Regions from separate parts of the Alkaliphilus sp. B6464 genome, predicted to be linked through region 2. Evidence: riboswitches for the same ligand, from Rfam matches in the RefSeq annotation. Region 2 holds a riboswitch; each other region holds the start of a gene.
What was found. A riboswitch is a leader RNA that binds a small molecule or an ion and turns the genes downstream of it on or off. The one in region 2 is predicted to bind thiamine pyrophosphate.
Positions count from the first base shown of each region.

Region 1: linked by a shared signal. The riboswitch ahead of thiM (hydroxyethylthiazole kinase) and the one ahead of thiD (bifunctional hydroxymethylpyrimidine kinase/phosphomethylpyrimidine kinase) in region 2 are both predicted to bind thiamine pyrophosphate.
Region 3: linked by a shared signal. The riboswitch ahead of thiT (energy-coupled thiamine transporter ThiT) and the one ahead of thiD (bifunctional hydroxymethylpyrimidine kinase/phosphomethylpyrimidine kinase) in region 2 are both predicted to bind thiamine pyrophosphate.

Region 1 is NZ_CP058557.1:931,136-934,422, reverse strand. It holds gene HYG84_RS04520 (phosphoribosylaminoimidazolesuccinocarboxamide synthase) at 1-219, shown strand, start outside; gene ymfI (elongation factor P 5-aminopentanone reductase) at 330-1,073, shown strand; TPP riboswitch at 1,167-1,280, shown strand; gene thiM (hydroxyethylthiazole kinase) at 1,380-2,198, shown strand; gene thiE (thiamine phosphate synthase) at 2,185-2,820, shown strand; gene HYG84_RS04500 (hypothetical protein) at 2,894-3,061, shown strand; gene HYG84_RS04495 (hypothetical protein) at 3,096-3,260, shown strand.
Region 2 is NZ_CP058557.1:160,406-163,692, reverse strand. It holds gene HYG84_RS00780 (YaiI/YqxD family protein) at 54-497, shown strand; gene thiD (bifunctional hydroxymethylpyrimidine kinase/phosphomethylpyrimidine kinase) at 655-1,467, opposite strand; TPP riboswitch at 1,598-1,697, opposite strand; gene HYG84_RS00770 (HlyC/CorC family transporter) at 1,807-3,051, opposite strand.
Region 3 is NZ_CP058557.1:1,400,525-1,403,811, forward strand. It holds gene cls (cardiolipin synthase) at 1-301, shown strand, start outside; gene HYG84_RS06765 (class II SORL domain-containing protein) at 369-743, opposite strand; gene thiT (energy-coupled thiamine transporter ThiT) at 968-1,594, opposite strand; TPP riboswitch at 1,671-1,764, opposite strand; gene HYG84_RS06775 (methyl-accepting chemotaxis protein) at 1,949-3,287, shown strand, end outside.

The DNA of each region.
Region 1 (3,287 bases), 770 kb from region 2:
GTGCTGAAAGGCCTTACTAAAGAAATAGGAAATATAATTAAGGAAGAATTGGCCAAAAAAGGGATAGATCTATATGATATAAAGTTTGAATTTGGTAGAGTAGGAGAAGATGCTCACGTCGCATTAATAGATGAAATCTCTGGCGGAAATATGAGGGCATATAAGGATGGAGAGTATATAGAACCATTGGAATTAGAGAGATTAATGCTACTAGAGTAAAAAAATATAAATAATAGGCTCCCTTATGGTAAAATTAAAGATATAAAGCCATAATGGAGCTTTTTTATAGTCTAGGAAAGTATAAATTTTTTAATTGCATAAGAAAGAAGATGAAACTAGTGAAGAAAACTGTACTTATAACTGGAGGTTCAAAGGGAATTGGATCAGCAATAACAAAGCTATTTGCGCAAAATAATTATAATGTAATAATAAACTATTTAAAGTCTGAAAAAGAAGCTCTTGATTTACAGTCGAGTCTTTTAAAGGAAGGGTATAACGCTTTAGCACACAGAGCGGATATTACAAAAAGAGACGAAGCTGAAGCTATGATTAATGAAGGTATAAAAAGATTTGGGGCTATAGATGTAATAGTAAATAACGCTGGTATTTCTGAGCAAAAGTTATTTACAGATATTACAGAGCATGAATGGGATAATATGATGAATGTACATATTAAAGGGATGTTTAATTGTTCTCAATGTGCCCTTCCACATATGATTAGTAGAAAACAAGGTAAGATCATAAATATATCTTCTATATGGGGTATGGTAGGTGCTTCCTGTGAGGTCCACTATTCTACAGCAAAAGCAGGGATAATTGGTTTTACAAAAGCTTTAGCCAAGGAATTAGGTCCTTCGAATATTCAAGTAAATTGTGTTGCACCTGGTATTATTGAGACGGATATGAATAGCTTTCTTGATGAAAAAGAAAAGGAATGTTTAGTTGAATGTACACCTCTATTAAGATTTGGTAAGCCAGAAGAAGTTGCTCAAAGTGTTCTTTATCTAGCATCGGATAAAGCTGACTTTATAACAGGACAGGTTATCGGTGTTAACGGAGGATTTGTTATATAATTTTAAAGCTATAGCTTTTGTCACTTATTTGTTCTTATTGATTATAAAAATACTATGTGTTATTATGTTGGTATAAAATAAAACTAAATTAGAATTAAACACTGGGAGAGCTGGAAAGGCCAGCTGAGAGAAAGACCCTATAATGTCTTTGATCCCTAAGAACCTGATCTGGATAATACCAGCGTAGGAAAGTGTATTTGTATTAGGCATTTTATTATATGCGTAATTAAGCACAAATCCTATAGTTGGGTTTGTGCTTTTTTTATTGTTTAAGATAAATTACTTTTAAAGTGTAGGGGGTTAATTATGAAGTTATATGAACATATTTATGGAATTCTTGAAAATGTAAAAAAGAATAAACCACTTGTACATCACATTACAAATTATGTTACAGTTAACGATTGTGCAAATATTGTGCTAGCTTTAGGAGGAAGTCCTGTAATGGCAGATGACCCAAAGGAAGTTGAGGAGATGGTATCCATCGCATCTGCACTGGTATTGAATATAGGCACATTAAATGAAAGAACTATAGAATCCTTTATATTAGCAGGTAAAAAAGCAAATACATTAAATATTCCAGTAATATTAGACCCTGTAGGAGTGGGTGCAACAACTTTGAGGAATAAAACAGTAGAAAGAATTTTAAGGGAAGTAAAATTATCTGTACTTAGAGGTAATATGTCGGAAATTAAAAATATTTATGGGATAGAAGCCTTAACTAGAGGAGTAGATTCTATAGATAATCCATTAGATGGAGGAAAAGAAATAGCTATAGAGCTTTCAAAAAGGCTGGGATGTATTGTTGCGATAACAGGAGCCGTAGATATTATTTCTGATGGAGAAAAGGTCTATTATATCAATAATGGTCATGAAATATTATCTAGCATAACAGGCACAGGATGCATGAGCTCATCTTTAATAGGTGTTTGTTGTGGTACAGGAGAAGAAAGCCTATATGGGACAATTGCAGGAATTATGATAATGGGTATTGCAGGAGAGAAAGCACATAAACGATTAAAAGAACAGGAAGGATTAGGAAGCGTTAAGGTTTACTTAATGGATGCAATAAGCAAACTTAAGCCAGAAGATATTAAAGAAAGGGGAAAGATTAATGAAATCCAATAGAAATATTAATTACGAACTTTATTTAGTATCCGATAGAGATGTTTTAGGTGGAAGGGACTTTATAAGGAGCTTAGAAGAAGCTATTTTAGGTGGTGTAACTCTTATCCAGCTTAGAGAAAAAAGTGCTACTTCTTCAGAGTTTTATAGCCTTGCAGTTAAGGTTAAAGAGCTTACATATAAATATAATATTCCTCTAATAATTAATGATAGACTAGATATTGCTCTAGCAGTAGATGCTGATGGTGTTCATGTGGGACAGGATGATATGCCAGCAAATGTTGTAAGAGATATTCTAGGAAAAGATAAAATTGTGGGAGTCTCCACTGCAACATTAGAAGAGGCCCTAAAGGCTATAGAAGATGGGGCTGACTATATAGGGGTAGGGGCATTATTTCCTACAGATACTAAAACGGATACTCGTATTGTAACATTAGACCAGCTTAAAAATATTAAAGAAAATATAAATATTCCAGTGGTTGGGATAGGTGGTATTAATGAAAGTAATATAAAATCCGTAAGCGACACAGGTATAGATGGAGTTGCTATAGTTTCTGCCATATTAGGTAAACAGGATATTAGAGAAGCAGCCGTAAAATTATATAATGATTTTTCACGAAAATAAATAAAGGTTTAATTCCAATGGGTCTTAGAACCCTATGCTATAGGATAAATACAAATGCAGGAGGTATAGATTAATGATTTCATATTTCAACATAATGGCTTTATTAGCATTAACGGTTGTTGCCTTTACTATTATAGGTGTTCTATATAGTAGAGGAAAAATAGAGACCATGGACGATTTTCTAACTGCTAGTGGCAGTATAGGATCGAAAATATTATCTGCCACATTTACTTTGTATTAGAGTATTTGCAGAAAAGGTCGCATTAGTAGCAGCTGTGCTAGGAATAGTTTCAGGAGTGCCATTCTTTGTGGCTAACAAGTTATTAATAGCATTTGCGCTGCCAGTTATTACTTCAGCTGCTATATGTATAATTGGCTCTATGATTACCAAACAATCTAATGTTTCAAAGAACAGCCTAGCTCTTGCTAAAGATCGCTAAAATTAAGTGTAGAAAAGTTTTTAGTTT
Region 2 (3,287 bases):
ATAGAAAGTTATTAGCATTATAGAAAATATTATACAAAAAAGAAGGAGGACATATGAAAATATTAGTTGATGCTGATGGATGTCCTGTTAAGGACATAATTCTAAATGTGGCAAAGGAATACAATATAAAGTTAATTATGATAAAAAATATTTGTCATGATCTATATGATGATTATGCAGAAATTATAACAGTGGATCAAGGCAAAGATGTAGTAGATATTACTTTGATCAATCACACAAAAGAGGGAGATATTGTGGTTACTCAAGATTATGGTGTAGCTGCAATGGCTATTGCCAAAAGAGCTATAGCAATTAATCAAAATGGATGGTGCTATACTGATGATAATATAGATGAATTATTAATGCAAAGACATCTTGGCCAAGAGATGAGAAGAAAACATAAAAAATATACAAAAATACCAAAGCGAACAAGGGAAAATGATATTCTATTTGAAGAAAAATTTAGAGAGCTAGTGGCTAATCTGGCAAAGGAATAAATCTTACTATGAAATATTAGGAGAGCAAAATATATAGTAGTTCCGTTTTTAGTAATCATTAAAGTAGAGGGTATGGAAAAAGGAGGCAACAAGAATTTAGTTGCTTCCTTTTTGTCATATAATAAAACAGCAGCGGATGACGTTGATACATCATGCATTAAAGCACATCGCTTTTTTGTAAACCATTTCGATACAGGTCATAAAAATGATGAGTTGGCCCATTTCCTTTTCCAATAGAAAGAGCATGTTTAATGGCGGTGGTTACATATTGCTTTGCTTGTTCCACCGCTTGTGGTATAGGTAGTCCAAGGGCTAGGTTAGATGTGATAGCAGACGAAAATGTACAGCCGGTTCCATGTGTGTTTTTAGTGTTGATACGGTATGTTTCATAGTGATAAAATTGTTTGCCGTCATACAGAACATCAATGGCATTACCAATAGCGTGACCGCCCTTGACAATAACATTTCGGCAACCCATTTCGTAGATCCGCTTTGCGGCAGCTTCCATGTCTTCCATAGAGCTGATAGTCATACCTGAAATCTTTTCTGCTTCTGGAATGTTTGGTGTAAGTACGTCTGCACATGGAATAACAACCTTTATCAGCGTATCAACGGCATTTGGGTTCATCAGCGGACATCCGTTTTTTGCATACATTACAGGGTCAATTACAATGTTTCTCGCCTTATACTGACGGAGCTTTTCTGCAACTGCCTTCATACAGTGCGGTGTGGATAGCATACCTATCTTTACAGCATCAACCTCAATATCCTCAAAAACAGCGTCAATCTGCTTCTGAATCATATCTGGTGTAACATCCTGTATGTCGATGACACGACTTGTGTTTTCGGCCACTATGGACACGATGACGCTCATGCCAAAAACGCCATGGGCAGAAAATGTTTTTAAATCAGCCTGAATTCCGGCACCTCCACTGCAATCCGATCCTGCGATACTCAATACTTTTTTCATTAGAAATCCTCCTTTAATATTGGATATATAATTACCATCATCCTGTGCTAACAGAAATCAGATTATCCTCATAGTTAGACAAAAAAATGGGTGCAATCCGTATCACGGAAAGCACCCAATAAATAACATAGTATGTAATTGATTTGCTTCCCTACGTTGGTCTTAACCAACAGGTTCAAAGGGTCAGGTTTTAACCTTCTCAACTACAAGTAGTCCCCCCGCAAGCGATAAACCATATTCAATTTTCCACACCTATTTTCAAATAAAAATAGAGTGTTTTTCTCATTTATTTTTTCACAAGGGCACAGACTACTTTACATAACCCAATCGATTTTTATTTTATATATAAACCTTTACTGTTTTTATTCGATTTCTTTCGATACTCTCTACTATAAGTGTAATATTATCATATTCTACTTTTTCACCTAATTTAGGTAATCTTCCTAGAGATTCTATGACTAGGCCACCAATGGAATCAAAATCTTCAGATTCGAAGTTTGTATCTAAAATTTCGTTGACTGTATTAATCTTGGTACTGCCAATTATAATATATTCACCATCTTTAACAAATTGGACTTCACTTTCAAATTCATCGTATTCATCTTCGATATCTCCGACAATTTCTTCGATTAAATCTTCTATAGTAATAATTCCAGCGGTACCTCCATATTCATCTAGCACGATGGCCATATGGGTTCTGTTTTTCTTCATTTCTGTAAAAGTATCGCTAATTTTTTTAAATTCAAATGTATAATAAGGCTTTCTTACATACTCCTCTATATTAAAATTATCCTTTTTATTATCAAGGAAAATTAAATCTCTAACATTTAAAACTCCAATAATATTGTCTATACCTTCTTTATAGATAGGGTATCTAGAAAACTGCTCATCCTTAACCTTATCTATAACCTGTTGGAATGGAAGATCAATATCTATCGCAACAATATCTGTTCTTTGAATCATTACATCTTTAATTTGAAGATCTCCAAATTCAAAAACATTATGTATCATTTGTGTTTCTTCCGTTTCTAAAACTCCTTCTTCCTCACTAACTGCAACAATTGTACGCAGTTCTTCCTCGGTTATAATAGGTTGTGCATTATCAGTTTTAATACCTAGTATATTCAGGATTCCATTTGTTAAATACATCAGAACAATAACAATTGGATTTAACAAAGTAACGATGAAAGAAAGAGGCTTACTAACCTTTAATGAAACTTTTTCTGGAAATTGTGCAGCAAGGGATTTAGGTGTTATTTCACCAAATATTAATACTAATAATGTCATAATCCCTGTTGATATAAATACACCTTTACTACCAAAAAAATCTAAGGCTAATGAGGTAGCTAATGCAGACGCACCAATATTTACAATATTATTGCCTACAAGAATTGTACCTAAAAGTTTATTAGGATCTTTTACTAGTCGTTCTACTAAATCTCCCCCTTTTACTTTCTCTTCTACCATATACCTTACACGAATTTTACTTAATGACATAAGCGCTGTTTCCGATGTAGAGAAAAAAGCAGAACAAAACAAAAGTCCCAATAAAACTATAATTTGCCACATACTATCAGGGTCCAAAATTTACCACACTCCTCATATTATTCTAATGCTTAAAATATTATCAAAATAATTATATCATAAATTCTCTAGTAAAATGATACTTTTTTAGGGCTGATTTTCAGAATAATCAGCTTAAATTAACTATTGACTATGGAAATATAATGAGTCTAAGATGTTAGTCGATATTATTTTCTTATTAGGAATAACTATATTAGACTATTAAAAGGATGACATACTCAGCTTGTCATTCAGTC
Region 3 (3,287 bases), 1.2 Mb from region 2:
GTTGCTAGAGGCGGGGGTAAAAATTTATCAATATGGTAAAGGTTTTGTTCATGGGAAGGTATTTATTGTAGACAATAACTTTACTTCTATAGGTACAGCAAATTTAGATATACGAAGCTTCAATCTGAATTTTGAAGTAAATGCTTTTATTTATGATAAGGAAGTAAATTATAAAATAGCTAGAGATTTTATAGAGGACTTAAGAGTTAGTAAGGAAGTTCTATTAGACGAATATGAAAAAAGACCATTTATACACAAGGTTAAAGAGTCTATAGCTAGAGTTTTTTCACCTATACTATAGCAAAAAATCTAGGGGCTAGTATAAAGTTACCCCTAGACTTTTTATTATATTATATTGCAAGAAGAAGCTATTCTACTACGATTTCTTGGCTGCTTTCCCATAGACCGTGGATATTGCAGTAGCTTTGAGCATAAATAGTACCAGATTTATTTAATTTTACACTAGTGCATCCTACAGGTTCTGTAAAGTTTTCTCCCTCTCCATGAGCTGTAAATGTGAAGTTAGCAAGCTCCACTGGGAATTTTGCACCTTCTGCATGGAAATATACTTTAAACCAAGATATATAGTGTTCCAATGTATTTGGATGACCTATTGCATCACCTACAGATACCTTTAATTCAAAAGTTTCTCCTGCCTTTACTTTTTCAGGAGCATGTATTACTGGAACATGTTTTTCGCCTTTCCAATCTCCGCTTTGTAAAAATTGACCTAATGTTTTCATTAAAATCATCCTTCCTTATATGTTATGTATCTAAGTTTAATCGCTATAACCTCAGTTATATATATAACCATTATTTTAGTTTTATAACAATTTTATTCATAAAATATAAAAGAAATAATTATTTAGCTAATTTTTAGTTTTAGAGTAGATGCCACTTTCTTTAATTAAAAAAGTGGCATCTATGATTATTCTTATTAAATTTTATAATATATTTATATATGTTTTTAAGCAGAAATTTTTTGCACTTGCTTAATAGCATTTTGTATTTGTGGAATAAGGCTAATAATAGCACAAATTAATGTATCTGTTCCAATAACTAATCCGTTTACAATAAGTGAGTAAAGCAATGGATTCATTCCTTCTGGTGCATAGGAACCGAAGAAGATAACACCGGATAGGAAGCTCATAAAAAACTTACCAAAACCTCCAATAAGACAAGATATGGCAATGTTTTTACGATATAATCCAGCTAGTCCTAAGGCTCCATAGGCTAAAGGATAGTCTAGAAAAAATTGTGCCCAATGAATAATATACGGGTCTTGAATTAGTTTAATCATACCAAAGGCAAATCCAGCCAATATACCCGCAGTAGGACCAAACATAATAGCAAATATAAACATAGGTAACATGCTAGCTGGTGTTATACTACCACCTTGTGAGAAACGATATAGACGTATATAGGAAAGAACAAAAGATAGAGCTATACATAAACTGCCATATACTATTACCTGAGTATAATTAGATTTTTGAGACTCTTTTTTTCTTCTAAAAGCAAAGGCTACAGAAATTAATACTAAGGAAGCTAAAATGATGATGGTTATAGGCTTGAGTTGTAGTAATTTTTCAAACATAATAATACATCCTTTCTTTTGTATCTATCACTGTGTGGATATAAAAAAACGTGAAAAGAAAGCCTTTTCACGTTAATGTACATAGAATCCGCTTTCCTACGCAGGTTTTAACCTACAGGTTCTAAGGGTCGGAATACTCCTCTCAGCACATGGCACCCCCAGCGATAAATATTTTTTCTTTTATTATAACACAATTTCAGAAATAAGTCTTAGATATTTATTTAGAGGCAGGATAATTTTGTAAAAGTAGTACTTTAGACCTATATATATAAATATTACATAATTCTACAATATATGATAAAATGGTAACATATTTATATGTTGGTATTAATTTCTTAATGGGAGGAAAAAACTGTGAAATCTATACGTAAGCAAATAATAATGTTTTTTGGATTGTCAATTACTACTTTATTAGTAATAATGGGGTTTTTTGTTCACACGCAAGTTAGAGATACTATTATACCTCTAACGGAAGGAATGATAGTTCAAGTAGCTGATGCTAGAGATGGGGAAATATCTCAATGGATGCAAGGAAATAGCCATGAAGTTAAAGCAATATCATCAGAAAAAATTATTAGGTCTGGTAATTGGGAAGAAATAAAACCATATTTAGAGTATAGAGGCACCCAATTAAGAGAGGATTTTCTATTAATGTGGTTTGCAGACTTAGATGGAAATTTTCATACAACAACCGGTGGTTCAGGCAACATAAGAAATAGAGAAGACTTTAAGGCTATTGTAGATGAAAAGAAAGAAATGTACATATCTAATCCTATGATATCTGAAGTAACAAAGGAGCCAATAGTAACAATTGTACATCCTGTTAAGAATGAAGGTGGAGAATTAATTGGTGCCTTTGCTGGGGTAATAAAAATTGATAAACTATCAGAAATCGCTAATGATATTGGTATAGGAAATAATGGATTTGGTATGATTGTAGATGGTGCTGGTTTAGTTTTGGCTCATCCTGATGATGAAACAAGATTAAAATTAAATCTTAATACTGGTTCCGAAAATGGGTATGAGGGGCTGGAAGAAATAGCACAAAGAATGGCAGCTGGTGAGACGGGTAGTCAAATATATAAAGATGCAGATGGTCAAAGAAACTTTTTGATATTTTCTCCTATTGGTGCTACTCCAGGTTGGAGTTTGGCTATTAAGATACCAGTGGATCAAATAAGACAGGCAAGCGATAGCATTTTAAATACTATTATTATATTGACATCTATTGTTATTGCGATAACTTTAGTTGTATTTTATATTATATCAGGTTCAATAAGTAGGCCTATAGTTGAAAGTGCAAATTATGCAAATCAAATTGCCAATTTAGATGCTTCAAAAAATGTACCTGATAAGCTTTTAGCAAGGAATGATGAAGTAGGTACTTTAGCACAGTCTCTACAATCAATTGTAGAGAAGTTAAGGGATTTTATAGGTACTGTTGGAGATTCTGCAGATCAGGTCTCTATCTCGTCACAAATTTTAGCAAACACATCTGAACAGTCGTCTGCTTCCTCAGAGGAAGTAGCAAGAACAATAGAACAAATAGCTGAAGGGGCTACAGAACAGGCTGAAAATACTGAAGAAGGAGTAAGAAAAACAGATGAATTAGGAGAGATTATTGAATTAGAGCTAGAGTGTATAGTCGAGATAATGAAGCAGGCGGAGGCAGTTATGCAACTAAAGGATGATG